DNA from 4 places in the Paenibacillus naphthalenovorans genome. Region 4 is predicted to be linked to each of the others. Evidence: riboswitches for the same ligand, from Rfam matches in the RefSeq annotation. Region 4 holds a riboswitch; each other region holds the start of a gene.

Region 1 (7,926 bases), 2.1 Mb from region 4:
GCCGCAGCATTTGGAAGAGCAGAAAGCGGATTATTTAGCGTAAAGGGGAGGAACCATCAGCCATGGCTCAAATGACAATGATTCAAGCGATCAAGGACGCGATGCGGGTTGAGCTTCAGCGCGATCCTAACGTGGTAATTTTCGGTGAAGACGTGGGGAAAGTCGGAGGCGTATTCCGGGCGACGGAAGGTCTTCAGGCGGAATTCGGGGAAAACCGCGTATTCGATACACCGCTGGCCGAATCGGCGATCGGCGGAATGGCCGTCGGTATGGCGATTCAAGGCTTCCGGCCGATTATGGAAATCCAATTTATCGGGTTTATTTTTGAAGCGTTCGACCAAATTGCGGTTCAGGCGGCCAGAATGCGCTACCGTTCCGGCGGCCGTTACCAGGCTCCGATCGTCATTCGCACACCGTTCGGCGGCGGAGTGAAGGCGGCGGAGCTGCACACGGATCCGCTGGAGGGTCTTTTGGTGCAAACGCCGGGGATTAAAGTGGTCGTGCCGTCCAATCCTTATGATGCGAAGGGCTTGTTGATTTCGGCCATTCGCGACAATGATCCGGTCTTTTTCATGGAGCATCTGAATTTATACCGCTCGTTCCGCGCCGAAGTGCCGGAAGGCGAATATACCGTTCCGATCGGCAAAGCCAACGTGGTTCGCGAAGGTTCTGACGTCACCATCATCACATACGGAGCTATGGTGCATACTTCGCTGAAGGCTGCGGAAGAATTGGAAAAAACCCGCGGCGCGAAGGCGGAAGTCATCGACCTGCGCACGCTGATGCCGCTGGACATCGATACGATCGTGGAATCGATCAAAAAGACGAACCGTGCGATCGTGGTACAGGAAGCGCAAAAAACGGCCGGCATTGCGGCGGAGGTCATCGCTCAGATCAACGAAAAGGCGATTTTGCATCTGGAAGCGCCCGTGCTGCGTGTGGCTCCTCCGGATACGGTATATCCTTTCGCACAGATTGAGGATCAATGGCTTCCGAATCCGGCGCGCATCGTAGCCGGTTTGAATAAGGTTCTGGATTTCTAATTCTGATAAATTGTAAGGACGGTGACTGACCGATGGCAAAGTTTGAATACCGTTTTCCCGAGCTGGGCGAGGGCATTCATGAGGGCGAAATTGTCAAGTGGCATGTAAAGCCAGGAGATACGGTAAACGATGAAACGATCCTGATGGACGTGCAAAACGATAAATCGACTGTAGAGGTTCCTTCCCCGGTGGAAGGCAAAATCGTCGAGCTGAAGGTTGACGAAGGCACGGTGTGTACGGTTGGCGATTTGATAGCCATTTTTGAAGTGGAAGGTGAAGTTCCGCAAAGTGCGGGCGGACACGGCGAAGCGCCTGGCGCCGCTGAAGCGGCAGCGCCTGCTGCGGCTGGGGCGGAAACCGGCGCCGAATGCGCGGTGGGCGGAGCTGTTGCGGCGAACGTGAACGCTGCGAAGCTGGATACGCCGATGGCAGGCGGCTCGTCCGCGGCGCAGGGAGCGGCGGCCGGAAGCCAGAAGCGTGAGGTATTGGCTACGCCGAGCGTCCGCAAGCTGGCTCGCGAGAAGGGTGTGAACATCGCGGAAGTGACGGCAACCGGGAAGAACGGGCGCGTGACGAAAGAAGATGTGCTCGGATTTGTGAACGGCGGCGGGAAAGCTGCAGCACCGGAAGCGGCGGAAACGGCGGCTCCTGCAGCATCGAAAGCTGCGCCTGCGGCTTTAACAGCCGCAAGCGGAGACCGCGAGGAAGAGCGCGTACCGCTCAAAGGCATCCGCAAGGCGATCGCCAATGCCATGGTGAAGAGCGTGTACACGGCGCCGCATGTGACGCTGATGGACGAAGTCGACGTGACGCAGCTCGTCGCGCTTCGTACGAAAGCAAAGCCGATTGCCGAGAAGAAAGGCGTCAAGCTGACATACCTGCCGTTCATCGTGAAGGCGCTGGTTGCGGCGGTTCGCCAATTCCCGGTAATGAACGCGATGATCGACGAAGAAAAGCAGGAAATCGTGTACAAAAAGTACTACCACATCGGGATTGCTACCGATACGGATAACGGTCTGATCGTTCCGGTTATTCCGGATGCCGACCGCAAGAGCATGTGGGCTATCGCCGAAGCGATTAAAGATTTGGCGGCGCGCGGCCGCGAGGGCAAACTGGGACCCAACGAGCTGAGAGGCTCGACGATCACCATTACGAACATCGGCTCCGCCGGCGGCATGTTCTTTACTCCGGTCATCAATTTCCCTGAGGTGGCGATTCTTGGAACGGGCCGGATTACGGAAAAGCCTGTAGTGAAAAACGGAGAGATCGTTGTCGCTCCTGTCATGGCATTGTCCTTAAGCTTCGATCACCGTATTATCGACGGTGCTACTGCTCAAAACTTTTTGAATTATATCAAGCAGCTGCTGGCCGATCCGGAACTGCTTGTCATGGAGGTGTAATCCATTATGGTAGTTGGAGACGCATCAGTTGAAATCGATGTGCTTGTCATCGGAGCCGGTCCCGGCGGGTATGTCGCCGCGATCCGTGCCGCCCAGCTCGGCAAAAGCGTGCTGGTGGTGGATAAGGCCGAGCTTGGAGGCGTCTGCCTGAACCGCGGCTGCATCCCGTCCAAAGCCTTGATATCCGCGGCACATCAATATGAGCTGGTCAACCATGCCGCTTCGGTCGGTATCTCGGCGGAGAATGTCTCGATCGATTTTAACAAAGTCCAGGAGTGGAAAAACGGCATCGTCAAAAAGCAATCCGGCGGCGTCGGCATGCTGCTCAAGGGCAATAAAGTACAGGTATTCCATGGCGAGGCGCTGTTCATCAACGAGCATGAGGCGCGCGTGTTTAACGATAACGAAACGGCCCGGTACCGTTTCAACCACTGCATCATTGCGACGGGGTCCCGTCCGATCGAGCTCAAGGCGTTTCCTTTCGGCGGCAGGATCATCTCCTCGACAGAGGCGCTGTCCTTAAAGGAAATTCCAAAGAGCATGGTCGTGATCGGCGGCGGCTACATCGGAATCGAGCTTGGTCAAACCTATGCCAAATTCGGTACGAAGGTTACGGTGCTGGAGGGATCGGATTCGATTCTTCCCGGCTTTGAGAAGGATCTTACCCAGCTTGTGGCGCGCAACCTGAAAAAGCTGAATGTAGACATCGTGACGGAAGCGTTGGCGCAGAGCTCCGAGCAAACCGACAAGGATGTAACAGTGACCTACACCGTAAAAGGCGAGGAAAAGAAAATCACGGCCGACTACGTGCTTGTTACGGTAGGCCGTCGTCCCAATACGGACGGCGACCTGTCCCTGGAACTCGCCGGAGTGGAGGTTGGCGAGCGCGGCCTGATCAAGGTGAACGAAAAATGCCAGACCAACGTGCCGCACATTTATGCTATCGGCGACATCGTACCGGGTCCTGCGCTTGCGCATAAAGCTTCCTATGAAGCAAAAGTGGCGGCGGAATCGATCGCAGGTCTGCCCAGCGCAGTGGACTATAAAGTCATTCCGGCCGTCGTATTCTCCGATCCGGAAATCGCGGGCGTCGGTCTCAGCGAGACGGAAGCAAAAGAGAAGGGCATCAATGTCGTCGTAGGCAAGTTCCCGTATGGAGCTAACGGACGCGCGCAATCGATGAACGCCACCGACGGCTTCGTGAAGCTGATCGGCGACAAAGACAGCGGACTGTTGCTTGGCGGGTTTGTCGTCGGTGCAGAAGCGTCCAACCTGATCGCCGAGCTGACGCTGGCCATTGAGATGGGAGCCACGCTTGAAGATATCGCGCTCACGATCCATGCGCACCCGACGCTTGGCGAGATTACCATGGACGCTGCCGAAGGCGCGCTTGGCCATCCGATTCACCAGTTAGGGAAGTAAGAAAGAATGAAAAGCCGAGGATGAATGGAAATCCATGTATCCTCGGCTTTTTGCGTTTAAAGCAGTACGGATGCCGAGGCGCTATTTGTCCTTGTCTCAGCATGTCCGTTCCATGCAAAAGGATGTATAATAAAGACAATGACCAAGGGATAAAGGGCGTGTTCAACTATGCAAGCGCATACCTGTTTATTGGCGGATCGGGACGAAAACAAGCAAGCCGCGGACGAATGGGATCGGGAGTGCGGGACAAGGTTTATGGCTGAGCGGTTTTTGCAGTTGAATCCGGGTGCCGGCAAAGCGGAGCCGGAAAACTCATGAAGGGCGGCTCCTTTGCAGGCATTGACGGCTGCCCGGCGGGCTGGCTGACGGTGGAGCTTACGATTGACGGAAGCTGGACGGCGGGGGTGTTCGAGGACCTGGAAAGCCTATGGGCGGCGTATCGGCAGGCAGCGTTGTTGTTGATCGATATGCCGATCGGTCTGGCCGACGGCAGCGAGCCGCGACGCTGCGATGTGCTGGCGCGGCAGCTGCTGAAGCCCGGACGGGCGTCCAGCATATTCCCTGCGCCCGTCCGCGAGGTGCTGAGTGCCACGGATTATGCGCAGGCGAATGCGCTCCAGCGCAGGCTCAGCGGTCGGGGATTATCGCGCCAAACCTGGGCGCTTGTCCCGAAGATTCGCACGCTGGACCGGCTGCTCCGGCAGGATGAAGCGGCCCGCTTAACGTTTCGCGAGTCGCATCCGGAGCTTTGCCTCGCACAGCTTTTCGGCGGCCCGATGCACAGCGGGAAGAAGAGCCAGGCGGGCTTTGACGAGCGTATGGCGCATCTGCGGGGCGTGTATGCACAAGCCGACGAGGTTGTCGAAGAGCTGATGCTGCGGTATCCGCGCAAAGCGGTGGCGCGGGACGATATCGTCGATGCGCTTGTGCTCGCGGTAACGGCATGGTTGAGTGAAGGCAGACCGAGGCAGCTGCCCGAGGGCGGAGATGGGGACCGCTTGGGAATACAACGGATCATAGCTTATTACTGTTTTCTTAAAGAGGAAAGGTTGGAAAAGCACAATGCCGAATCGTTGGGCAAGCTTGATGGTTGAAAAGGCTGCGGTTGGCATCTGTCTTTGCAAATGGGATGGCCGTCAATTCATGGTCGAGGAGGCGAATCCGGCTTTTTTCCAGATCATCGGCTATACAAAAGAAGAGCTGGGGCAGGCATCCTTCTTATCTTTTCTATCGGCTGAATACAGGGATTGGGTATTGAAGCGCCCGGAGTTTTTTGAGTATGATGAGGTTCTGTTTTCGGAAGAGAGATGGACCGTAAAACACGGGCATCAAGTGGATGTGGAGCTATCTTTACGCGAAACGGTTATGGATGGGGTCTATTACTATATTATGGTTGTCAGAGACGTCAGCGACAAAAAATGGATTTTACGGCAGGGTACGGGGTATGAGGTAAGCGGAACGCTGACGACGAAATTCCGCTTTACCGATTGCTCGCTCCACGGCCCCTTGCTGGATCTGCAGAGAAAAGATTTGTTAGCGCAGCCGTTTCTTTCTTTTGTCGGATCCAAACATTTGCTTCAGGTAAGGCACTCGCTCCGCCAGGCCTTATTGTCCGCATCCGGCTTCAGTATGGCGCTGGAGTGGGTACATAACCATCGACAGGCAGATATGGAATTTCGCTTTCAACCTCTGTTAAACGGCAGGCAGGAAGTCACCCGAATTGCCTTTGTCGGCAAATGCCTGGCAAACGGGCAAACACGGGAACCGTCGGGAATAGCTGTTACGCTGCGCATGCTGATGGCGGAACGCCGTATGACGGCAACCAGGCTTTCTGAGCTGACCGGACTGTCCATGGGCACGATCTCCAAAATGAGAAACGGAAAAATTACAAACCCGCATAAATATACCATACAATGTATTGCGGATGCACTGGGTGTTCCGATTACCGAGCTTTGGCGCGATTAGATCTGTAACAATATGTAAAAACGGGCGTAAATAATGCAATGTTTTAACCTTTTTGTCGAATCTTAGCGAAAAATGACACATAAAATACTTTCTACAAGCATGGATTAGTCCTTTTGTCTTATATCGTGTTGTCGTTTGCCGATCTGCTTGATTATAATTTAATTATAAAACGGAATATTTCATTACGATAATGGCAAACTTGTCGAAAGGCAAGGACGCAAAGCAATGGGCCTAAAGTATTTCATGCTATGGCAGCCATGCCGCCGATAATGGAAGGAACGTATTTTTCATGCACCTTTCCCCGGCTGGAGAAGGTGCATTTTTTCTAAGCTGCAAAACGCTTGATTCAGAGGAAGGAGGTAGTCCGGATGTCCGACTCTATTACGGAAATGGAATTGGTCAAAATGATAAAATCGTTGGCGTTGGATTCAGCGCCGAATGGTGCCGGTTTGTCGGATTATTCCAAAGAGGAAGCTCTCGGCGGGCATAAAGAAAATACGAACCGAGGCTGGTTTAGTGTAAGCGGAAATGAAATTTTTGTACATACGTCGGATGACGAGATGTCGCCCCTTACCATTGAGGCTATACCCCCGGTCAAGCTGACTGTAAATGGAGAAGCGGTCTCCGGTACGGTAACCGTAACATCCAAGGACAAGCTGGAGTGGTCCGTAGAGGAATCTCCATTGTTTGAAATTCAGGTATCCGAGGATCGTATGCAAGCCTACCTGCTTGTGCATTCACCCGTCAGGTATGTATGGAAGCTCAGCGAGTGCGAGCCTGCCGCCCATTTGGTTCTCAGAGCGGAAGAAGACCAATCGATTATTCTTAACAAACTGGAGTTTAACGATATTATTCTTGAGCTGGATCGTTTGTCGATCACGAAAAACCGGAACATCGGGGCAGTGTTTGAGGAAGTGCTTAACCCGACATTCGAGCCGATTCTGATCGCGCGGGGAAAGCCTCCGGTTCCCGGAAAGGATGCGGAGCTGCAGCTCTTTTTCACAGAGCAGGTGGAAAATCAGTATGTGGAAATCGGGGGCGTGGTCGATTACAGAAATCATTTAAATATTCCTTCGGTCACTCCGGGAGATGTGATCGCCCGAAAAATTCCGCCGGAAGAAGGGACCGTCGGCTACGACGTATATGGCAATTTCATTCGGCCAAAAGAACCGAAGGATATTGTTATTGTAGCCAAAGACGGGGTGCAAATCCGGGAGGACGGCTTCGTTATCGCTCTTAGAGAAGGAAGACCGCGCATCACCGGCAACCAAACGAAGTTTTTTGATATTACGAAGGCTTATATCGTACCCGGCGATGTCAATATTGAAACGGGACATATTGTTTTTTCCGGCGACATTATCATTTATGGAAACGTGATGGAAAGCATGATCGTCGAGTCGCTTGGCAATGTGTATATCTCAGGCAGTGTCTACAACGCTACCGTCACGGCAACCGGCAGCATTTACATTCAAGGCAATGCGATCAAAAGCAATCTGTACTCCGGTTATTTCGGGGTGTTGTATAACCGGCTTTACAACAATTCCAAATTGTTAATGTCCCAATTCGAACAGCTGCTTGAAGCAGCGAAGCTTCTTTTCGAGATGGTGGAAAAGAAGGGGCAGAAGCCCCATTACGGACAAATTATTTTACTGCTCGTGGAAAACAAGTTTAAAGATATTTATAAACTGGCCAAAGAAGCGTTATCGGTGATTATTAATATCCGGTCCCGAGACAAGACGGCTTGGCTGAATCTTAAAGACATGCTGGAACGGTTCCTTCAGCTCTCCCGGATGCCGCAATTGATTTCTCACGGAACGATTCTCGGCATTTTGAATTCTCTCAGGGAGACGGTCCAGCATGTCGGCAGCATGCAAGAAGCCAAAGTACGGATCGATATCGGGCAGTGCCATTTATCCACGCTCAAATCCAACGGCGACATTTTGATCCGAAAAGAAGGGGTGCTGCAAAGCGACCTGTACTCAGCGGCCAATATTGTATTTTATGACAAAGATGCCGTATGCCGAGGCTCCCGTTTGGAGGCGGACGGCATGATTTCCGCCATGATGGTCGGCGGTCAGACGGGGGCTCCGTCGGTT
Region 2 (7,926 bases), 2.5 Mb from region 4:
GGCTTTTCCATGATGATTGCACTTCCATCGATTCACTACGGCTCCACTCTAGGAATGATCAGAGCCTGAATCCGATTCCCACGGGAAACTCACCGTGAGGTAGTCCGCAAATTTCTTGCTTTCTTCCCTGCGCAATCGGCGCATCTCGGCGCGATGCACAGCCGTTTCGTGAAGCCTGATCTCCTCTTCCGTTTCCGGTATGACTGCCGGGATGGCAACGGGCTTCTTATTGTCATCGAGCGCCACGAAAGTAAGGAATGACGTCGCGGCAATGGTGCGCTCCCCCGTTTTCAAATCCTCGGTAATCACTTTGACAAAGACCTCCATAGAACTTCTTCCCGTCCAGGTTACGAAGGATTCCAAGCATACCGAATCTGTTGTTCGAACCGGTGACAAAAAGTCGACAGAATCCGTCGAAGCCGTCACGACGTTTCTGCGGCAGTGCTTGGAAGCCGCGATAGAAGCGATATCATCGATATAGGCCATCAGCTTTCCGCCAAACAGCGTATTGTGATTATTGACATCCGTCGGAAATACTCGGGATGTTTTGTAGCATCTAGATTCCTTGACATATCTTTGTTCCATATACAGTCTGCCGGCTCCTTCATGTTCATGTACATCATCCGTACGCGCATGTACGTTTTGAACACATTATGCAGGCTAACCCAGATGTTGTCAATGCTGTGTCGCTTCCCGTTTGCCCAAATCCGGCGCCGTTGGAGAAAACCGAATGTAAAAAAGCCCCCCGGATTAATCACAGGAGGCATTTGGTATACTCAACCGTAATATTCTTTTCTCCATTTGCCGAAGCCGGAGAATGTCTTTAATTCATGCAACGGGATGCTCAGGAAAACCTGAACAAGATTTTTGTCAAATTGCTTCCTGCTCTGATACCACAGCTCTTGCTTGGCTTCTTGAACGGATAAACCTTTTCTGTGAGGACCGTCCTGCAGCATGTCATCAAAAGCGTCAAGGATAGAGCAAATTCGCGCAAAAGTCGGAATGAACTCACCGCGCAAGCCATAAGGATAACCGGACCCATCCCAGCGTTCGCGGTGGTATTTAATGATTTCAATAATATTCAAATCATGAATTCCTTCTTTTTGCGCCAGATTTGCTCCGAGCACAGGATAACGTTTCATGGTTTCCCACTCTTCTGCCGTCGTACCTGTTTTCTTTGTAATAATATCCGTTGGAATAAAAATCTTGCCAATGTCATGAAGCAGACATCCTACGACCAGACTACGTGTTTGTTCCTGATTGAAATGAAGATAGGATGCCATGATTCTCGCCATTTTGCCAACCCGCATGCAATGTTCGTATGTACTTAACTCTTTCTTCATTAATCTAAAAAGAATGTACAGCAATCGTTCATTTTTCATGACTTACTCCTCCATACCAAGAAACTGATCCATGCAGACTTCATATGAAACCGTCCCGTATGTCAATCATCAACTGGTCTTTTTTTCCTTTTTTCTTGATAATTCTTTTAAAATAAAATCGATTTCTTCCTTAAGATCGGCTGCCCTTTCAAATTCAAAATTAACGCGAGCCACCTTTAATTCAGCTTTCAGGTTTGTGTAGTGGTGTTTTAATTCCTCATAGGTTTGGTTTCGAATCTCATCCAATCCCATTGCAGGAACTCGGCCAAGATACATTTTCACTCTCTCCTCTCATCAATGATTTCACAAAATACGGACCAACTCATCTACTTAGAGTGACGATGGAAGAATGCTACATAATACGTCCCAAAACCAAAAAATCCCCCGAAATTGGAGGATTGATGATCCGGATTTCGGTAACTGGCTGGCATAGTGTTTATCACACTGAAGCCCCTGTAGCTTTGCGACCCCACTTTTCAATGGGTGTGCCTTTATCACTTTTCAAAGGAGATTAGTTAGAAAAAACTAGATATTAGCTAACAATGTTCGACATATTCAATCAAATTCCTTTTTTATAGTAAAAATTTTCATTTTTATACTATATATTGTGAATGGAAAAGCCTCTCCTCATGTAAACCATCGATTGGAGAACGGCTTTTGCCGGGGGATGGAATAATATGAAAATCAGCAAAAAAATGGTTGACAACTCAGTGACAAGATCAATATATTGGGAACCAATGCAAGCTGCCATTTCGTATTAAGGAGTTGGAAAAATGCCAACGATATATGTGCTGAATTTTCAGAGTATTGATAAATCCCATCTGCCGGCTGTGGGCGGAAAAGGAGCCAACCTCGGGGAGCTGAAAAGAGCCGGCTTCCCGGTACCGCAGGGTTTTTGCGTGACAACTGCCGCCTACCGCCAATTCATTCAATCCAGCCGGGAGATGAAGGAACTGTTCGATCAGTTGGACCGCGTCAGCCATGAACAATTGGAGCAAATACGTATATTGGGACAGCGTATTCGCGAACATCTCACCTCCCTTTCGATGCCCAACTCTGTTAAATCGGCCATTTCAAAAGCGTGGGAAACCACTGGGATAGCTCAAGCTTATGCTGTTCGTTCCAGCGCTACGGCTGAGGATCTGCCGACGGCCTCGTTCGCGGGACAGCAGGATACTTATCTGAATGTTTGCGGACTGGAGCAGCTGCTCAAAGCCGTACAAAACTGCTGGGCCTCACTGTTTACAGACCGGGCGATCTCGTATCGCGCCAAAAACGGCTTTAACCACCGTTCAGTGTTTATTTCCGTCGTTGTTCAACACATGATTTTCCCGGAGGTGTCCGGAATTATGTTTACGGCGGATCCGGTCACGGGACATCGCGGAACGGTATCGATCGATGCAAGCTTCGGTTTGGGAGAAGCCCTTGTATCCGGTTTGGTTACTGCGGATTTGTATCAGGTGCGTGCAGGTGAAATCGTAAAAAAACAGGTTTCCAAGAAGGAAACAGCCATATATGCCGTGCCGGAAGGAGGAACGGTTGCTCAGCATCTCCCTCCGGAGAAACAGCAGCTGCAGGCTTTAACGGATCATCAAATCATTCAACTGGCAATATTGGGTAAAAAAATTGAAGCTCACTATGCCTCGGAGCAAGATGTGGAGTGGGGTTTTGCCGACGGTCAATTTTATATTCTCCAAAGTCGGCCGATTACATCGTTATATCCGGTACCGCCTGTCTCAGATAATCAATTGCATGTATTTATAAATTTCGGCTACATTCAAATGATGACTGATCCAATGAAACCGCTGGCTATATCCGTTTTGAGCCGCCTTCTTCATTTTATAAAGAAAAATCCTGCTTCATCCGAACCGTACATCCTGCATCATGCAGGGGGAAGAATGTTTGCTGATTTTACCGCTCCTCTTTCTATAAGGCCTGTTCGAAACAGAATGCTAAAAATATTCAAGGGCATGGATGAATCCATAGCGTCAGCTTTGGAGGAAGTCATGAGCCGAGAAGCCTTTCGCCATCGATCCATACCGATAGGCACAATATTACGCACGGTCAGTAAACTGGCGCCGATCATCATTCCCTTGGCATTGAAAGTAATCAATCACCGGTTTGTGCAAGATCCCGCTAAGGCGAACAGAAAGGCCTCCGCCCTTATTGATCGTATCACTCGTGAAACCGGGATCCATGTATTTTCCGCCTCAGGGGCGGACAGGATTCGCGCGATCAGGAAGAGTATCGAGAAAATGCCCAAGGTGATTCCCAGAGTGGCCGTCTATTTTATTGCAGGTGTCCTGGCTTCCGGAACGCTTAAAAAGAAGCTGTACAAAAGGGTGGGGAAAGAACGGGCAGATAGGTTGTTGAATCCATTGTACAAATCTCTTCCCGGCAATGTGACAACCGAATTCGGCTTGGCGTTGGGAGACCTTGCTGATAAGATACGAAAGTATCCCGGCTTAATTGATTATTTGCAGAAAGCAAGCAGCGACCATTTCGATGAAAAATTGGGCGAGATTCCGGGCGGAGATGAATTTAAAGTAGAATTGGAGAGCTTTCTTCAGAAATACGGTATGCGGTGTGTGGGTGAAATTGACATCACCAGACCAAGATGGCGCGAAGAGCCTACCCAACTGATCCCTTCCATTATCAGCAATATCAGAACGGCAGCGGCCGGGGAGCACAGGAAGAAATTCAGACAAGGCAGGCTTGAAGCCGAGGCGGCGGGAAAAGAAATGGCCGCGCATTTTGGTTTTTGGCAAAAAAGAAGCATATCCCGGTTGATTAAGCTATACCGCCACCTGTTGGGCATGCGCGAGCATCACAAGTTCTGTGTGGTGAAGCTGTTTGACATCTACAAACGCGCGATAATGGAAGAAGCGAACGGACTTGTCGCAAAAGGAGTCCTTCGGCATAAAGACGATGTGTATTATTTAACGCTGGAAGAGCTCATCGCACTGTTGGAAAACCGCTTTTCAGGAGATGTTCCAACCATCGTAGAAGCAAGAGAAAAGCAGCATGAACGGAATCAAAAACTAAAATCTCCCCGGGTGATGACAAGCGAAGGAGAAATCATTTCCGGAAAATTGCGTGATGTGGTGGAAGCGCCGGAGGGCGCGATTGTAGGCACGCCGGTATCCGCAGGTATCGTCGAAGGTGTTGCAAGAGTCGTTCTTAAGCCGGAGGAAGCCAAGCTGAATGCCGGGGAAATTTTAGTCGCTCCCTATACCGATCCCGGATGGACACCGCTGTTTACCTCGGTCGTCGGCCTGATCACGGAAGTAGGCGGTTTGATGACGCACGGATCGGTGATTGCCCGGGAGTATGGCATTCCGGCCGTCGTTGGAATTGAAAAAGCGACCGAACGGATTAAAGACGGCGCTTATGTCCGGTTGAACGGAACGAGCGGCTACGTGCAAATATTGGAAGGCACTGACTTTGAGTAAGACATAAAAAAGCCTGCCATAGGCAGGCTTTTTGCTTGGCGACGTTCTACTCTCCCAGGACCCTGCGGTCCAAGTACCATCGACGCTGGAAGGCTTAACGGCCGTGTTCGGTATGGGTACGCGTGGTTCCCTTCCGCCATCATCACCAAACGTATTCATTTCTCAAGGCTTGCGCCCTGAAAACTGGATCGAAACCAAGCCGCTGATCATCTTCATGTGCTTTTTGGATAAGCCCTCGACCGATTAGTATTCGTCAGCTCCACACGTTGCCGTGCTTCCACCCCGAACCTATCTACCTCGTCGTCTACAAGGGGTCTTACGTACTGGGAAATCTCATCTTGAGGGGGGCTTCACGCTTAGATGCTTTCAGCGCTTATCCCTTCCGTACTTGGCTATCCAGCCGTGCCTCTGGCGAGACAACTGGTACACCAGCGGTACGTCCATCCCGGTCCTCTCGTACTAAGGACAGCTCCTCTCAAATTTCCTGCGCCCGCGACAGATAGGGACCGAACTGTCTCACGACGTTCTGAACCCAGCTCGCGTACCGCTTTAATGGGCGAACAGCCCAACCCTTGGGACCTACTTCAGCCCCAGGATGCGATGAGCCGACATCGAGGTGCCAAACCTCCCCGTCGATGTGGACTCTTGGGGGAGATAAGCCTGTTATCCCCAGGGTAGCTTTTATCCGTTGAGCGATGGCCCTTCCATTCGGTACCACCGGATCACTAAGCCCGACTTTCGTCCCTGCTCGACCTGTTTGTCTCGCAGTCAAGCTCCCTTTTGCCTTTGCACTCTGCGAATGATTTCCAACCATTCTGAGGGAACCTTGGGGCGCCTCCGTTACGCTTTAGGAGGCGACCGCCCCAGTCAAACTGCCCACCTGACACTGTCCCCATACCCGCTTAGGGCACCAGGTTAGAACTCCGATACGATCAGGGTGGTATCCCAACGTCGCCTCCACACAAGCTGGCGCTCATGCTTCCCTGGCTCCCACCTATCCTGTACAGATCGTACCAAAGTCCAATATCAAGCTGCAGTAAAGCTCCATGGGGTCTTTCCGTCTTGTCGCGGGTAACCTGCATCTTCACAGGTATTAAAATTTCACCGGATCTCTCGTCGAGACAGCGCCCAAGTCGTTACGCCATTCGTGCGGGTCAGAATTTACCTGACAAGGAATTTCGCTACCTTAGGACCGTTATAGTTACGGCCGCCGTTTACTGGGGCTTCGGTTCACAGCTTCGGTCTTACCCTAACCGCTCCCCTTAACCTTCCAGCACCGGGCAGGCGTCAGCCCGTATACTTCGCCTTGCGGCTTCGCACAGACCTGTGTTTTTGCTAAACAGTCGCTTGGGCCTTTTCACTGCGGCCCCCTCGGGCTATTCACCCTACCGGGGCACCCCTTCTCCCGAAGTTACGGGGTCATTTTGCCGAGTTCCTTAACGAGAGTTCTTCCGCGCGCCTTAGCATCCTCTGCTCGCCTACCTGTGTCGGTTTGCGGTACGGGCACCTTCTCCCTGGCTAGAGGCTTTTCTTGGCAGCCTGAACTCATGACCTTCGGTACTCCAATTTTCCCTCCCCATCACAGCCCAGCCTTTCGATGTGCGGATTTGCCTGCACACCAGCCTCACTGCTTGGACGAGCATCCATCAGCTCGCGTCACTATCCTTCTGCGTCACCCCATTGCTCATAACGGTTCACGGTGGTACAGGAATTTCAACCTGTTGTCCTTCGACTACGCCTTTCGGCCTCGCCTTAGGTCCCGACTTACCCTGAGCGGACGAACCTTCCTCAGGAACCCTTAGGCTTTCGGCGGATCAGATTCTCACTGATCTTTTCGTTACTCATACCGGCATTCTCACTTGTAACCAGTCCACCAGTCCTCACGGTCTGACTTCAACCCGATTACAACGCTCCCCTACTGCCCATTACTGGACCCATAGCTTCGGTGGTGTGTTTAGCCCCGTTACATTTTCGGCGCAGAGTCACTCGACCAGTGAGCTATTACGCACTCTTTGAATGGTGGCTGCTTCTAAGCCAACATCCTGGTTGTCTGCGCAACTCCACATCCTTTCCCACTTAACACACACTTGGGGACCTTAGCTGATGATCTGGGCTGTTTCCCTCTTGACAATGGATCTTAGCACTCACTGTCTGACTCCCGGGTTAACGTCTGTGGCATTCAGAGTTTGACTGGACTTGGTAACCCTTGGCGGGCCCCGCACCCAATCAGTGCTTTACCTCCACGACGCATCTCCCGAGGCTAGCCCTAAAGCTATTTCGGGGAGAACCAGCTATCTCCGAGTTCGATTGGAATTTCTCCGCTACCCCCACCTCATCCCCGAATTTTTCAACATTCGTGGGTTCGGGCCTCCAGTGCGTGTTACCGCACCTTCACCCTGGACAGGGGTAGATCACACGGTTTCGGGTCTACGCCTGCAAACTCATTCGCCCTATTCAGACTCGCTTTCGCTGCGGCTTCGGCTTCTCACCTTAACCTTGCTTGCAAACGTAACTCGCCGGTTCATTCTACAAAAGGCACGCCATCACCCTTTAACGGGCTCTGACTTCTTGTAAGCACACGGTTTCAGGTTCTCTTTCACTCCGCTCCCGCGGTTCTTTTCACCTTTCCCTCACGGTACTGCTTCACTATCGGTCGCCAGGGAGTATTTAGCCTTGGCAGATGGTCCTGCCGGATTCCCACGAGGTTTCACGTGTCTCGCGGTACTCGGGATCCGTCTAGGGCTTTCGCAGAATTTCGGCTACAGGGCTGTTACCTTCTCTGGCCGGCCTTTCCAGACCGCTTCACCTACTCTGCTCAACCCACGTTGACGTCCCACAACCCCAGGGGGCAAGCCCCCTGGTTTGGGCTAATCCGCTTTCGCTCGCCGCTACTGACGGAATCACTTTTGTTTTCTTTTCCTGAGGGTACTTAGATGTTTCAGTTCCCCTCGTCTGCCTCCAATGCAGCTATGTATTCACTGCATGGTACGTATCTATTACGATACGCAGGTTTCCCCATTCGGACATCCCCGGATCAAAGCCTGCTTACGGCTCCCCGAGGCATTTCGTCGTTCGCCACGTCCTTCATCGGC
Region 3 (7,926 bases), 940 kb from region 4:
GCAAGATGATGATTTCGTTCAAAAATATCTCTTGGTATGATCAGACGGGCTTGAAATTTTTTACTGCTATTGTCGTCGGGTACAGCTTCCGATAAAAGTTTACTGGAATCCCGGATCTCGAAGCTGTAGTCCTGATCCGTTATCGCTTGAACGGTCACTTCCTTATCATCCAACATTTCACCCGAGCTTCCGACAATCGTGAATTCCCCCAACGAGACCACCTCGATCTCACGATAAGGTACACTGGTTCCGTGAAGTATGGTTACGGTCAGCGGCACAACGGCGTTCTCTGCATTCATATCAGGCTCGCCAAGTTCAACCTTGATTTCATCGGTCGCTTGCCTATATTCCGTACCCGTTACTGCCCCTCTCCCGTTTACTATATCTTTAAAGTATCCCTTAACGGATGATGCAAGGCCGGGTTCAACTGCCATCATTAATGCAAAGACCAAGGCGGAAGCGGCGATGACGCCCCCAATTCCTTGCCATAACCGTTTCATTCCCATACCGCTCCCATCTCTTTGCCCGGCAAGTTCCTGCTTTGCTTTTTGAACACCGAGTACACTTCTTTGATGAAGCTCCGCCGGGATTTCTATTTTGTCCATTTCCTTCTTGATGTTATTTCCCATTCGCTTCCGCCTCCCCGCACATCCCGCGAAGTTTATCCAATGCCCGATACAAAACCGTTTTGGCTGTTCCTAATGGAAGCTCCAGCATCTCTGCTGCATCCTTGATGGTGTAATCCTGATAGAATCTTAACAAGATGATGCTTTTTTCCGTTTCATCCAATTTCTCGATGACATCTTCCAGCATAATGGAGATCGTTACATCATCTTCGTTTTCCGTCCGTACGCAATCCCATTTCCGCGGTTCAAAGTGAATCACCTTGGTTCGCTGGCGTAGTAAGTCTAAAGAACAACGAATGGCGATTTTTGTAAGCCAGGTCTTAAAATATTGCGGTTGCTTTAAAGTCTTTATCGATTTAAATGAGCGATAAGCCGTTTCCTGGACTACATCCAAAGCATCTTCCTGATTTTTCACATAGACAAAAGCCATGCGGTAAATCCGTTCCTCATGCTGCCTAAAAAGTTCCAAATAGGCCGTTTCATCACCCTTTTGCGCCTTTTGGACAAGGTTGATGGTATCCAAATGTCGTCTCCCTCCTCCCGGTTTCACTTATTAGACACCCCAGTCCCTCATTTGGCTTTAAAAATACGATGAAAACAAAAAAGAGGGGAATCCCCTCTTCGGCCAATGCATTCGTTTTCTTGGTCTCTTTGACCTGTTCACCCGCATAGGGGAGAAATAGGTACAATGCCTAAGTGGTTATCGGCAAATCTTTCAAATAGTTTTCAAAATCCTGACTGGACAACGGTTTGCTGAATAGAAAGCCCTGCCCGTGACCGCATCCGTCCTCATTCAAAACGGCCAGCTGCTCCGGAATTTCAACTCCCTCGGCAATCACGCTTAGATTTAACGTTTGGGCAATGGTCAGTATCGCCTTTACAATCGCATGGCTTTCCTTATTCCGGTGAATATCCCGGATGAAAGAAGCATCGATTTTCAAGGTGTCTATGGGAAGATTCTTGATATAACTGAATGAACTGTATCCCGTTCCAAAATCATCGATAGACGTATGAACGCCTAAATTCCTGATTTCCTGCAGAATCGCTGCCGCATTGTCTATGTCCGCAAAAATACTTTCTGTAACCTCAAGTTCCAGCCATTGCGGTTCCAGTCCGGTATCCTTCAATATCCTGCTGATCATGTCCAACAGGTCAGGTTGATAGAATTGTCGGGCAGACAAATTCACGGAAACTTTTAACGGAGGGTATCCTTGATCCTGCCAATGTTTATTTTGCTCACATCCTCGGCGAAGAACCCATTCTCCCAAAGGAATGATTAATCCGGTTTCTTCGGCTATAGGTATGAATTTATTCGGCGCGATCCTCCCTAATTCGGGATGATCCCAACGAACAAGCGCTTCCATGCCGGTTACTTTCCCTGTCGCAAGGTCGAGTTTGGGCTGATAATCAATACGAAATTGCTCATATTGAATGGCCTTTTTCAGTTCATTTTCCAACAGGATGCGTTCCAAAGAACGCTCTTCCATATCCGAATGAAAGAATGAAACTCCATTCCTGCCGCTATCCTTCACAGCATATAGAGCCATATCCGCTCGTTTTAACAATTCATCCGGGTCCCTCCCATCCGATGGAAAAAGGGCGATACCCATGCTGCAAGAAATACAATGGCGCTGCCCGAACAGCTCGATCGGTTCCTGGAGGCTGGTTTGGATCCTTTGAGATATGGATTCGACCTCCGCCGAACTCGACAGGTTCGTCAATAATACGATAAACTCATCGCCCCCCAATCGGGCGACCATATCATTCGAACGAATGCAATGACTGATTCTTTTGGCTGCTTCGATGAGAAAAAGATCTCCGGCCTCATGACCGAGCGAATCATTAATATATTTAAACCGATCCAAATCAAGAAATATGACGGCCAATTGTGAATGACGGCGCTTAGCTTGATGGACTTCTTTACGCAACCGATCCATAAATAATCTCCGGTTCGGCAAATCCGTCAATGTATCGTGGTAAGCTAAATGGTAAATCGTTTGTTCCGACTTTTTCCGTTCGGTGATATCCCGCATAATCAGAGTCAGGCTGTTGACTTCGCCCGATTGGTTGAGGATCGGATTGATCTTGGTTTCCATATAGCAATAGCTGCCGCCCCTCGTACGGACCCGGAACTCCAGCGGCGGAGACTCTTTTCTTGCGGCCAGCCGGCTCTCAATCGCATCAACGACCGTCTCGCGGTCTTCTTCATGCACCCATTGAAGGATTTGGCTGGATTCAAAATCAGCCAAATCGTGTCCTAATAAGCTTGCGTGGGAAGGAGACACATACAAAAAATTCCCCTCCGCATCAATGATTGAAATCAGGTCCGACGAATTTTCGGTGATTAAACGGTATCTTTCCTCGCTTTTCCTGATCTCTTCTTCCATTTGTTTTCGGAGGCTGATATCATTTCGAATCGAAACATATTGATACGGTCTTCCTTGTTCATTTAAAAAAGGAACGATGGTCGTATCTACCCAATAGAATGATCCGTCTTTGGCTTTATTCCGTATTTCCCCCCTCCAAATATCTCCGGATCCGATGGTGGCCCACATGTTCTTAAAAAAATCACGGGAGTGATACCCGGAATTAAGTATCCGATGGTCCTGACCAAGCAATTCTTCCCTTTCATATCGGGAGATTCTGCAAAACTGTTCATTAACGTAGAGTATGATCCCGCGCGGGTCGGTTATGGCCACAATGGAGGACTGGTCCAAGGCATGCCTGATATCGGCCAATTCCTTTAAAATATTTTTCAATTTCTCGTCCTTTTCGAATAATGGGCTTTCCAAAAAAGGATATGTTGGTGAAACGGACACACGATTTGAACCTTGATTTCTCATCTCTCATCACCCGTTAAATTTGATTTGGAAGGATGCCGCCGGAATGGTTCGGCTCCACCGAAATTCATTGTAAAAAATAAACCGACCCTATAGATTATGGGGTCGGTTGCACTACTCGCTCCCAGCCATTCAAGTGCCCAGTTGAGAATGGCTGATCATGGCTTCCACAAAGATGGGGGTTATGATCATCATTGCGTTCACAATACTCCAAGAAAGACACCCTTATCCGGGCCGGCTGCCGGGACTGACGGGTAGCCTTTCGGCCTCATGAAGAGGAATAGTCCGCTTCTCGCGCGCTCCTGTTTCTAGGACGACGGACCTGGTTTTTATTATAAACGATCGAAAATTAATTTCCAATATCTTGATTGTAAAATGATCCGCCGGGAACGAAAAAAAGACCAGGGCCCCAGCCTGATCTTCACACTGCACATTTCCTTTTTTCAATTCAACGGGCGGGCGATCACGCCATGAAGCCGCCCGCGGCAGCCTGCGGCGCGGCTTCTTTTCCGTTATAAAGCATCTATTTTTGCAAAAAATATTCCACCAATGTGCAGAACGAATTCGTCTTTTCGATCTGCGTCCAATGTCCGCATGTTGAAAACATATGAAACTCCGCATTCGGCAGCAGCTGCGCCAATTTCCAGCTGGTCTGTTCGACCGGAATCACTTCGTCTTCCCGACCGTGCACGAGCAGCACCGGACAATCGATCCGTTTGATTTGATCCTCCTTTAAAGCCATCGCATCGATATGGCGCTGCCGCGGGGCGGGGAACATCGAAGCGAAGGCCGACTGGTTTTCTTCGTTCAAAGTGGCTTGATAACGCATATGCACCAGATCGCTGTTTTCGGCAAAGCTTTTGTCATAGGAAAAAATTTGGATCAACTGTCTCATTGTTTCCGGATCCGGCGTATAGCCCCACACACGGTCCAGACCTTCCGTCAGAGGGAAGGAAACACCTACGCTCCCCATTAGCACCAGCTTTTTCACCAGATCCGGCCTTCGATAGGCCAAATGCAGAGCAAGACAGCCGCCGAGGGAATTACCGACGATCGACGTCGGCCCGATATGCTTCGCTTCAATGAATGCGATCAGCTGCTCCACCCACGCGTCCACCCCGTATTGAGCCGAAGGGGGTTTTTCCGACGAGCCGAAGCCGATCAGATCCGGAGCGTATACGTGATAATGCTTCGATAAAATCGGATACACCAAACGCCAATTCGCCCAAGCCGAAACCCCAGGCCCGGAACCGTGAATCAAAAGCAGCGGCTCCCCTTGTCCGGCTTCATGATAATACACGCGATGACCGCCGATCGTGTCATACAATCCTTGCTCCTGCATACGCCAACCTCCCCGATAAATAATATGAATGTAAGCCGGCACTTCAACCTTGCACCCTGAATTGCATCGTTCCCAGCCGGTCCCAGATCGCCGTGACCGTATCCCCGGCTTTCAAAGTGTGCGCACCCGTTATGCCGCCGCTCAGGATGACCTGACCCGCCTTTAACGACTGACCTCTGCGGGATAACATATTGGCCAGCATCGCCACCGATTCGGCCGGATGGCCCAATACTTCCGCTCCCGCTCCGGCGTCCTTCCATTCTCCGTTGATCGATAACGTAACGCCGATCAAATCGAGCTCCAAGCCGACGGGACTTCTGAAGCCCGAGCCGATAAACACGCGAGACGACGAAGCGTTGTCCGCTACGACATCCGGCAGCGCAAACTGGAAGTCCTCATATCGGCTGTCAATGATCTCCAGCGCAGGCACGACATATTCCGTCGCCGCCAACACCTGCGCAGCCGTCACTCCCGGTCCCTGTACGTCCGCTGCCAGCACAAACGCGATTTCCGCTTCCACCTTCGGATGGATCAGCTCATCGAGTCGAAGCACATCGCCTTCCACGACCATATAATCAAAAATGAATCCGTAAATCGGCGCTTCAACGTTCATTTGCTTCATCTTCGCCCGGCTCGTCAGCCCCATCTTGGGCCCGATCACCCGATAGCCCTGCTCCAGCTTTCGGGCGATGAGCGCTTCCTGAATGCGGTAGCCGTCTTCCACCGTCAATTCGGGCCGCCGCTTGGTAAACCGCTCGACTTCTCGTTTGCCGACCTCCGACTCGATTAAAAACAAGGCCATTTCCTCATAACCACTTGGATTCATGGACATCCCCCCATCCTAAACCGGCGCTTCCCGCTTTCCTTTCGCCAGTTCGGCCGCAACGCTCATAATCATATCCTCCTGCCCGCCTACCGCCTTGTGTCTTCCGATTTCCAACAGAATGTCTCTGGCATCAAGCCCGAATTTCTCCGCCGCCCGTTCCGCATGAAGCAGGAAGCTGGAGTACACCCCCGCATAACCGAGGATAAGACTGCCTCTTGTAATTTCCTGCGGCTTCAGCAGAATCGGCGCAACGATCTCCTCCGCCAAATCCATGATTTTATAAACGTCGATGCCGGTTTCGATGCCCAAACGGTCCAGCACCGCGACCAGCACTTCCGTCTGGGTATTGCCGGCGCCTGCGCCGAGACAGCGGACGCTGCCGTCAATCCAGGTCGCGCCCGCCTCAATCGCCGCCAGCGTATTTCCCATCGCAAGGGACAAATTATTATGCCCGTGAAACCCAACCGGAACGGAGAGCGACTGCGTGAGCGCGCGGATTCGCTCCGTCACCTGATGGGGCAGCAGCGCTCCGGCCGAATCGACCACGTAGACGGTATCCGCCCCGTAGCTTTCCATTAATTTCGCTTGTTCGGCGAGCAACCGGGGCGGGGCCATATGCGACATCATGAGAAAGCCGACGGTGTGCAGCCCGAGCTCCTTAGACCTTGCGATATGCTGTGCGGAAATGTCCGCCTCCGTGACGTGGGTGGCGATGCGTGCCATGCCGATCCCCAACTTCGCCGCCTCGTTCAAATGGCGAATCGTTCCGATCCCCGGGAGCAGCAGCACTCCGATCTTCGACGCGGTACAAACAGAAACGGCCGCTTCGATCAATTCCATCTCGTTCGTCCGCGACAATCCGTATTGCAGCGATGACCCGGCAAGTCCGTCGCCGTGGGATATTTCAATATAAGGAACGTTCGCTTCATCGAGCGCTTTCGCTATGCTGATCACTTGATCTGCCGTATATTGATGGTTGATCGCATGGCTGCCGTCGCGAAGCGCCACCTCGGTGATCGTAATCCGTTGATTCGTCTTCAATCCCTCTTCCTCCCTCGGACCCGGATTCATGATACGGCGGCTTCGGACAGCCGGTTCTTCGCCACTTCCTCCGCAACCTTCACAGCCGACGCCGTCATAATATCGAGATTGCCGGAATAGGAAGGCAAATAATCCCCCGCGCCCTCGACCTCGAGAAACACCGATACCTTATTGCCGTCAATGATGGGCTCGGTTCTCAGCCGATAGCCGGGCACGTACGACCGGATATAGTCGACCGTTTCGGCAATGGAAGCGGCGATCGCCGACGCGTCCGCCTGCCCTTCGACCAGCGCATAGACGGTGTCCCGCATCATGACCGGCGGTTCGGCGGGATTTAGGATGATAATGGCCTTTCCGCGCTTTGCCCCTCCGATGAGCTGAATGCCATGAGAGGTCGTCTCCGTAAACTCGTCGATATTGGCCCTTGTCCCCGGACCCGCGCTCCGGGAAGAGATGGTTGCCACGATCTCTCCGTAGCTGACCGGAACGACTTTGCCGATCGCATGAATAATCGGAATCGTCGCTTGCCCGCCGCAGGTGATCAAATTGATGTTCTCCGCCTTCAGATGCTCAGTCAGATTGACAGACGGGATGACATAAGATCCCACCGCGGCAGGCGTCAAATTAATGGCGATTTTCCCCATTTCCTTAAGCATCCTGGCGTGCCGAATGTGCGCTTTGGCGGAGGTGGCGTCAAAGACGATATCCGCCATATCCGGAGCCTCTTCAAGAAACGCTTTCAAGCCCCTGCTAAAGGTGGCGTATCCTCGTTCCTGCGCCCGTTTTAAACCGTCCGACAGCGGATCGATCCCGATCATGGCCGTCAATTCCAGCACAGGCGAGCTTCTCAGCTTCATCATAAGATCAGTCCCAATATTGCCGGAACCCAGAATAGCCGCTTTCAGTTTTGTCATATCCCATCCCCCGATCATCGAAATGAAACGCCGACTTGTCCGAGACAGGCAATCCTCGCGGAGAACGTATCCCCGGGCTCCGCGTTCACAGCGGCCGAGAGGGCTCCGGATAAAATCACCTCTCCCGCCTTCAGCGTAATCCCGAACTCATGCAGCTTGTTGGCCAACCAAGCGGCGCAGTATGCCGGATTCCCCAGCGCCGCCGCGCCGACCCCCGTATTGACGAGGCTGCCGTTCTTGTACAACGCCATCCCGAGACGCGGCAAATCGACTTCATCGACCCTCACCGGCTTGCCGCCAAGCACAAACAGCCCCGAGGAAGCATTATCCGCCACCG
Region 4 (7,926 bases):
GAATTTTATAACCGGTGATCGGAAAATTCTCCACTGCCCGCAGCGTCTGAATGCCATAGTAAGCTTGAACCGGAACCTCCCTGGAGCCCAGAAAATCTTTTTCTAACCGCACCTGTGTCAAACTTCTCATCCTCCTATCGATGGAAACGCATGGAAAGCAGCATGTTCCTGTTTCCCTAACAAGATATGAAAACAACGGCTCCTCTTATAATGATTATTCCCTCACCCTTGCTATGGCTAAACCGTCGTAGGCAGGCAGCAGCACGCCTTCGAGCCTGGGATCCCGAGCCACCGCTTCCGTAAACAGCCTCATTTGGGTAACCGCATTCCCCTTTGCCTCCGGGTTTACGGCTTTCCCGCGCATAAGCAAATTGTCGCCCAGGATGATAGCCCCCGGCCGGGCCAGCTTGATCGCCCATTCCAGATAATTCGGATAATTGCCTTTATCCGCGTCAATAAAAAACAGGTCGAACTTCCGTCCCTCCGCATCGAGCGCCTTCAGACTGTCCAGCGCCTCACCGATCCGATACTCCACGTTCCCGCCAAATCCTGCTTCGCTTACATGCTTGAAAGCCAGATCCGCATATTCCTGCTTCAACTCCAGCGAGACCAGTTTACCGTCATGCGGCAGCCCCCGGGCCAGACAAATTCCGCTGTATCCCCCAAGCGCTCCGATCTCCAGCACCTCTTTGGCCCCTGTAATGCGCACAAGCATAGTCAAAAGCCGCCCGTAACCGGCGGCTACCGAGATTTCCGGCATATCGTTGGCCCGGATGCCTTCATTAACCCGCTCCAACAGCTCATCCGGTTCAAAAAATCCTTCCAGGTACTGCTCTGCCGTTATTGATGTTGTCATGGTTTTCCATCCTTCCCGTTTTGGGCCGGCCCGCGCCCATGCACGATGCTTTGCGCCAATAGGCGAAACCCTGCAATGCGGCGCCAATACCCGCCATTATGGCTTTGTGTCATTGTATAATCACCGTCAATCGCCTATACTAATTAATTGTATGGCTTTTCCAGACTTAGTTCAACCTGCTGATATTCGGAGTTTTCCCTTTCATAACAGATACGGAGTGAGTTCAACATGTCGTCAGATTCCATTGAAATCATCGCCACCTCCCCTATGGGGCTCGAGGCCGTTGTAGCCAGAGAAGTGCGCAATCTCGGCTACGATCAAGTCACGGTTGAGAACGGACGCGTAACGTTCGTAGGTGATTATTTAGCCATATGCCGCGCCAATTTGTGGCTTCGCACGGCCGACCGCGTACTCGTCAAGATGGGCCAATTCAAAGCCGCTACTTTCGACGAGCTGTTTGAAGGCGTCAAGGCGCTGCCTTGGCCGGACTGGATTCCCGAGGACGGGGAGTTTCCTGTGGAAGGACGGTCGCACAAGTCACAGCTGTCCAGTGTTCCCGCGTGCCAGGGTATCGTCAAGAAAGCGATCGTCGAAAGCATGAAACGGCGGTACGGTACGGAGTGGTTCCGCGAAACCGGCGGCCGCTTCGTCATCGAGGTGTCGCTGCTCAACGACATCGCTACATTGACGCTGGACACAACCGGCCCCGGACTTCACAAGCGCGGCTACCGCAAGCTGGTCACGGAAGCCCCGCTGAAAGAAACCATGGCCGCAGCCTTGGTCCTGCTGAGCCGGTGGCAGGCCGAACGCCCGCTCTATGACCCCTTCTGCGGGTCGGGCACGATACCCATCGAAGCCGCAATGATCGGATGGAATTTGGCCCCGGGCTTAAGACGCAGCTTCAACGCCGAGAAGTGGCCGCTCATTCCTAATGAATTATGGTCTCAAGCCCGCGAAGAAGCTTACGATCTTGTAAAGGATGACATCCCGCTCCAGATTACGGGCTCCGATATCGACCGGAAAGCGATCGATGTCGCTTTGGCCGCCGCGAAGGCGGCCGGCTTGGCAAAGGAGCTGACCCTGCAGGTGCTCCCTGTTGCCAAGGTCATGCCGCGGGGAGATTACGGATGTATCATTACGAATCCGCCGTATGGCGAACGTCTGGGCGACCACGGTGAAGCGGAACGGGCTATTCGCCAGTTCAGCCATTTATACGGGCAGCTGCCTACATGGTCCGCCTTCATCCTGAGCCCGAACAAACAGCTTGAGCATCATATGGGCCGTAAAACCGACAAGAAACGCAAGCTGTTCAACGGCCGCATCGAATGCAGTCTTTACCAATATTTCGCCCCCGGCGGTTTATACGGTTGGCGCAGCAACAAGGCGGCTCCTTCCGAACAATAACATTCGGGACCTTGCCGTACTGTGATCGTCTTAAGCTTCTTCATCTTTCCATGTTTATGCTGAAGCAGCCCGGACATATCATATAAGCATGCAAAAGAACCGCTTCAAAGGCACTTCGCCTTGTCCGCGGTTCTTTTTGCGATATCGGTTATTCTTCTATTCCGGCAATCAGGCGTGACGAACCAGAGACTCCCTGCAGCTCAAATAATCGAATAGCGGCATGAATATGTCATTATCCGCTTCGCATCTTACAGACAGCTTGACTTCGCCGCGCCAGTAAAAATTCACGATCTGATGGCTGCGCCCCTTAACCATTTCGACGTCCCAGCACGGCGCCATCAGTTCGTAAACCTCACGGTTAATGAACATTTTCGGACCTTCGTTCGACAAAAACACGCCTACGAAATCATTCCCTACTTTCGTGTAAAAGCCTTTTCTTGACATGATGCTCCGATCCTGACCCTGCATCCGTTTCCACTCCTTTTTCAAAAACAAAGAGACTCTCAACCTACGGGTACAGGAGTAGCAAATGGATGCGTCGCTCCTTACCTTCGGCAACTGGCTGGCTTGGCGCCGGAATCAGCGCTTTAGCCCCTATAGCTTTGCGTGCCCAGGCTTTCGCCTGGTTTGCCTTTATCGAGTTTGCTCGAAAAATGTCTTCAAATAAACTTCATTTCCTTAAGAATAAAAGATAAGACCTAAGAGATACATAATTCAAAATTCCTATTTTCACCAAATACATTGAGTCTTTGGAACTATTTTCAATATATAACAGCCCAATTTCTCCTATAAGGAACCGATACGGGCCAAAATGATGAGGTACTTAACTCCTTAAAAAGACGGATGATAAAGAAAAAAAGCGGACTCCGAAACACTTATAAACCCGCAGCAACCTGCGGTCAGGACCTGACCTGAACATAAGCGCGTAGGTATCCGCTATGAAGTCACTTCACATATTTACTGGCCTTTTCGATCGCTTCGTCCTCCGTCTTGCCGGTAACGTACCGGCCATTGACGAAGATGAAGGCAAAGCGCGAACAGGGCCCGCAGTACGATTTGCACCCCACCTTGATTTCTGCGTCGGGGGCCAGCTTCTGCAGCTTGGGCAAAGCCGTTTTTAATCTCATATGCTTGCATTTATCGCAAATACGTATATCGTTGGCCATACGGGGGCTTCCTTTCTATTGCATTAACCCATTGCGGAACCCGCTAAACAATCAGTGGTCGCCGTGGTTGCCTTTGCCCGGATTGGTCACCGAAAAGCCTTCCTCAGGCACATAGAAGTAATCGATGCGAATACCGTCCAAAAACGGCTCGTCCTTCTGAAGAATCACATCGATGCCTTTGTCGGTCGAGACGACGACATCGTTTTCCGTAGGCTTGTCCAATTTCATACCGTAATGCGCATGATCTCCGTGCGAATGCGTCACGTATACGCGGAGCTTCAATTCTTTGTCTTCCTCTTTCTCTATTTCGGCCAAAAGCACTTTGGCGGCATTGCGCGAAATTTTGCATTTCATGATTTCCATCTCCCAGCACTTATCGTTTTCACCTTATTGTATAGAAACTTGGTGGTGAAAGCAACTTTCACGTATCATGATCTCACGCTGCTGCGTCCAGCCGGGAACCGGCTTCACCCTTTTCATACGCGCTTTCTCCCTATCAAACGGTATCGCCGCTGCATTTGCTATTCTACGGCTTGTTATATAAAATGGAAAGGAGTGAAAAAATTCGGATATTATTACATTTTCCTATCATTACTTACCACAAGGTTACTGCCTCTCGGCATCTACACAGACATAGCCATACGGAAAGGATGAGAACCATGTCCATGCGGGAAAACGAGCAGCTCAAACAGCGTCAGTCCAGCAGTTCTATTCCGGTGAAGCCGGTTCATATCGAGTGCTCCATCGAAAAAGCGCTCGATGTTATCGGAGGCAAATGGTCATTTCTCGTCATTCGCGAATTGTTCGGCGGTACCAAACGGTTTGGCGAGCTTCAGCGCAAAATCAAATCCGTCAGCCCCAAATCGTTAACGGACACGCTTCGTCACCTGGAGGACAACGGCGTATTGGAACGGACCGCCTATCCGACGGTTCCTGTTACCGTGGAGTACAAGCTTACACCCAAAGGCAAGGATTTGCACCGCATGTTAAAAGAGATGAAGCTCTGGGCCGCCAAATGGTGTGCGCAAGCCGCAGAGGATTGACGAAGTCCGAGGTGACCGAATGATTAGTTTTTACCGCAAATATTACAAAACCATCTTCGATATTGCGCTCCTGATTTTGACGGTGTATTTGTTTATGTACATCTTCAGTCTCTTGTATCGGATCGCCACGCCGATTTTCTTTTCGTTCGTCATTTACATGATTATCGAGCCGCTCGCGAAATTTCTGCACCGCAGAGGGCTCAAGAAATCGATTGCTTCCGGCATCTCGACCATTTTGTTTATTCTGGTTATCCTTGGGGCGATTACCGGACTCGGCGCCATTTTTACAACGCAGATTTTACACCTTAAAGATAAGTTTCCCGAATATACGGCCGTCATGGAAAGGGAAATCATTCAGCGGTCCGAAGCTCTTCAGAATTACCTGGGTCCGCTGCCTATCCAGGATCTGATTGAACAGGCCAAAGAATATTCGACGGTCATCACCGGTAAAATAACCCAATTCGTCACCGGTTTTCTTACGGGAACTTTTACGGCATTAACCTCGGTTTCAACCTTTTTGATTAATTTCGCCATCGGGATCATTTTGGCCTATTTCTTAAGCATCGAAATCGAATCATGGAAGCGTATGGCTGAAGAAAAAACGCCCAAAACCTTTAAAAAGGCGTTCCATTTTCTGCGCGAAAACGTATTGAAGGGAATCGTCACCTACATCAAGGCACAGGCCAAGCTGATCACGCTGACGTTTATCGTCGTTTTCATATCGCTGCTCTTGTTGGATGTGAAGAACGCTTTCTCCATCGCGCTTTTATCGGCGGTATTTGACGTGCTGCCGCTTCTCGGCGTATCTACGCTGTTCATCCCGTGGATCATCTACCTGTTCATCGTCGGACAAACAACGCTGGGGATCTGGCTGTCGGTGCTGCTTGCCGTTGTCATTACAACGAGACAAATCCTTGAGCCCAAAATTACCGGTGATTCGCTCGGCGTATCGGCCTTTACCATGCTGGCGTTTATCATCATTTCACTTTCGCTTTTTGGGGTCGCGGGTTTGATTTTATCGCCGATTCTGATCATTCTGATTAAAGCGCTGTATGAGCAGGGATACTTGAAAAGATGGATTCGCATGCCTGCTGAAGAATATGAACAAGACCCCGGTGCCTCCCGTTAGGCATAACGGCAAGAGCCGCCCGCTTGGGCGGCTCTTGCCGGTTAGGCGCCATATTTGCGCTCTGCACGTTCGGTGAACCAGTTCATCAGCAGCATGATGACGGCCACATCGTCAATAGGCAGCGCCGGCAGCACGTCAGGTATGATCCAATACACCAGCGCCGGAACGGCGAACAACAGCTTCTCACGGAAAGGAATTCGCGAAGAGCGCAGAAGCGGCACAATCCGGCGGAACACATGCGCCCAGCGCCTTACCGATAATAATCGTCTCCACATGATGCTCTCTCCTCCTAGTGCTCTTCCAGCTCTATATTCCATTATACACCAAATGCCCGGCATTCACCCCAACAGCATGCAGCAAAAAAAGACGAACCGGCATCTGTCATAACAGAGCCGGCTTGCCCCTTGACGAAAGGATAGGATTTGTCATTTACGATTTGATGGAAACCGACGCCAGCCCCTCCAGAAGTAAAGGAGCGATTTCGCGATACATTTCCCCAAACTGTGAAACGGGCAGCGGGTTAACCCCGAGGCCGGCTTCCACAGTGAAGCCGGGACGCCGAAACTCTTGAATAAACCAATCCTTGTATCCCGCATCGCTGCCATGGAGCTTAACCGCTTCATATCCGCTCACGCTGGCCAATCGGCATGCTATCGCTTCCGATTCACGGGGCTCCAGATCGCGGTAATTCCAATAGATTTCTTTCCCCTGAGTATGCAGCGCCGCGACGAGTTGAAAGTTACGGCTTTTCGTAAATTCCGCCATCGCCAAAGCTTCCGGTTCCGACAGGGGAGCCATACCGGTATAATCCCGCGGGCCCGGCCCGGGTACGCCGCGGCGGTCGCGCTCGATCTCCCAGTGCGCGGGGAACTGGTCATTGAGATCAACGCCGCGGATGTTGGCCTTCCAGCCCGAGAAATCCTGCAATCCGCAGTTCCATTCCATCAGCTGCCTGTAATAGGGGTTTTCCCTTGAAAGGCCCCGCAAGACAAGCTCCACTCCGTCCGGATTCACCATAGGTACGATCCAAAGCGACGTTTGTTCGAACAGCGGCCGTACATCCCATGCTCCAAGCGGCGCACCATTCACATAGGCTGAAGCGTAGTCCTCAATGAACTTCATCAACAGCAGGCTTGTAATCCATTCATTCGCATGAAATGAACCGTTGTAGTGCACCTCCGCGGGTCCTGATCCGATACGGATGGAGGGAATGGTCTTTCCAAGCACACTCCGGCCGATCGATTCGACCGCCAGGAACGGATACCTTTGCTTCAAGAGCCCCAAATCCTCCATCATGCGCTCATAATCATAGGGGTTGGCCGTATCCACGGCTTCCATCGTCCTGCCAGGCGCCACAGCAACGGTTTGTCCGATACAGATACAAGGGCGATGCGGATCACCGCCCGGATTTGCCGCGATCCGGTCCGCCACGTTCCCGCCTTTCCTCGCGGCCAACCGGAATAACGGTTTTCCATACCGCACCGTATAAGGGAATATCATCTCATTTCCCCCTTCAAGTTCAAATGCCTATCCGCATATAAAGGGCCGATAGCCTAGCTAATGCATATGAACGGGAATTAGATAATATTCGGAACCTGCCAAACCACAGGCGTTACTTTAATATGCTCGTTCAGCCATGATTGGGCGATCTTCCTGAACAATACCGGGTCGCCGCTGCAAAAGAACTGATGTACGGGTACGGTACCCGTGGTCGCAAGTTTCCCCTTATGATACAAGATCGTGCTGATTTCTCTGGCCGTTTCGTCCGCAGAACTGATCAGAGTCACGTTGGGTCCCATAACCTGGGAGATGATATCGGAAAGAAAAGGATAGTGCGTACAACCTAAGATCAAACAGTCTATAGGCTTCTTCCTCAGCTCGGATAATGTATCCGCCACAACCTTCCGCGTCTCTTCAGCATGGAACAGACCCTGCTCCACCAGCGGTACGAACGATGGGCAAGCCTGGCAGATTACCTGAATTTGCGGCGATATTTGGCGGAGAGCGTACTCGTAAGCACGACTTTTGATGGTGCCTTCGGTACCGATGACCCCGACTCTCAAATTCCTGCTCGTTTTGATCGCTGCCCGGGCCCCCGGATGAATCACACCGACGACGGGGATCGGCAGTCTGCTGCGAATCTCTTCAAGAGCTACCGCCGTTGCCGTATTGCAGGCGATAACAATCATTTTGGGATGAAATTGAAGCAAATAATCGACAATCTGGCGGGTAAAAATCAATACCTCTTCCGCAGGCCGCGGGCCGTACGGTGTACGGGCCGTATCCCCGAAGTAAATGATCTTTTCTTGCGGCAATTGACGCATGACC

Evidence for each region. Region 4 has a riboswitch for cyclic di-GMP ahead of IJ22_RS02820 (hypothetical protein). Riboswitches for the same ligand answer to the same signal wherever they lie in the genome.
Region 1: it holds a riboswitch for cyclic di-GMP, as region 4 does, so the genes downstream of both, IJ22_RS13390 (flagellar assembly protein A) here and IJ22_RS02820 (hypothetical protein) in region 4, are expected to answer to the same signal.
Region 2: it holds a riboswitch for cyclic di-GMP, as region 4 does, so the genes downstream of both, IJ22_RS15135 (hypothetical protein) here and IJ22_RS02820 (hypothetical protein) in region 4, are expected to answer to the same signal.
Region 3: it holds a riboswitch for cyclic di-GMP, as region 4 does, so the genes downstream of both, IJ22_RS23855 (sensor domain-containing protein) here and IJ22_RS02820 (hypothetical protein) in region 4, are expected to answer to the same signal.

The regions. Positions count from the first base shown of each region.
Region 1 is NZ_CP013652.1:2,701,786-2,709,711, reverse strand. Features, by position in the region: gene pdhA (pyruvate dehydrogenase (acetyl-transferring) E1 component subunit alpha) at 1-43, shown strand, start outside; gene IJ22_RS13415 (alpha-ketoacid dehydrogenase subunit beta) at 63-1,043, shown strand; gene IJ22_RS13410 (dihydrolipoamide acetyltransferase family protein) at 1,076-2,443, shown strand; gene lpdA (dihydrolipoyl dehydrogenase) at 2,450-3,865, shown strand; gene IJ22_RS26350 (hypothetical protein) at 4,034-4,183, shown strand; gene IJ22_RS13400 (DUF429 domain-containing protein) at 4,180-4,959, shown strand; gene IJ22_RS13395 (helix-turn-helix domain-containing protein) at 4,928-5,830, shown strand; cyclic di-GMP riboswitch class I at 6,013-6,098, shown strand; gene IJ22_RS13390 (flagellar assembly protein A) at 6,199-7,926, shown strand, end outside.
Region 2 is NZ_CP013652.1:3,087,626-3,095,551, forward strand. Features, by position in the region: gene IJ22_RS15125 (acyl-CoA thioesterase) at 49-585, opposite strand; gene IJ22_RS15130 (HD-GYP domain-containing protein) at 777-1,382, opposite strand; gene IJ22_RS15135 (hypothetical protein) at 1,452-1,658, opposite strand; cyclic di-GMP riboswitch class I at 1,795-1,882, opposite strand; gene IJ22_RS15140 (phosphoenolpyruvate synthase) at 2,156-4,834, shown strand; rRNA gene rrf (5S ribosomal RNA) at 4,868-4,984, opposite strand; rRNA gene IJ22_RS15150 (23S ribosomal RNA) at 5,058-7,926, opposite strand, start outside.
Region 3 is NZ_CP013652.1:4,833,092-4,841,017, reverse strand. Features, by position in the region: gene IJ22_RS23865 (hypothetical protein) at 1-629, opposite strand, end outside; gene IJ22_RS23860 (sigma-70 family RNA polymerase sigma factor) at 619-1,149, opposite strand; gene IJ22_RS23855 (sensor domain-containing protein) at 1,319-3,469, opposite strand; cyclic di-GMP riboswitch class II at 3,561-3,644, opposite strand; gene IJ22_RS23850 (alpha/beta fold hydrolase) at 3,990-4,808, opposite strand; gene IJ22_RS23845 (2-keto-4-pentenoate hydratase) at 4,852-5,634, opposite strand; gene dmpG (4-hydroxy-2-oxovalerate aldolase) at 5,650-6,675, opposite strand; gene IJ22_RS23835 (acetaldehyde dehydrogenase (acetylating)) at 6,702-7,589, opposite strand; gene IJ22_RS23830 (2-keto-4-pentenoate hydratase) at 7,604-7,926, opposite strand, start outside.
Region 4 is NZ_CP013652.1:576,644-584,569, reverse strand. Features, by position in the region: gene aspA (aspartate ammonia-lyase) at 1-130, opposite strand, end outside; gene IJ22_RS02830 (O-methyltransferase) at 215-856, opposite strand; gene IJ22_RS02825 (THUMP domain-containing class I SAM-dependent RNA methyltransferase) at 1,085-2,260, shown strand; gene IJ22_RS02820 (hypothetical protein) at 2,429-2,728, opposite strand; cyclic di-GMP riboswitch class I at 2,811-2,902, opposite strand; gene IJ22_RS02815 (YuzB family protein) at 3,205-3,426, opposite strand; gene IJ22_RS02810 (hypothetical protein) at 3,478-3,780, opposite strand; gene IJ22_RS02805 (winged helix-turn-helix transcriptional regulator) at 4,086-4,469, shown strand; gene ytvI (sporulation integral membrane protein YtvI) at 4,489-5,598, shown strand; gene IJ22_RS02795 (hypothetical protein) at 5,640-5,873, opposite strand; gene IJ22_RS02790 (M14 family metallopeptidase) at 6,028-7,098, opposite strand; gene racE (glutamate racemase) at 7,176-7,926, opposite strand, start outside.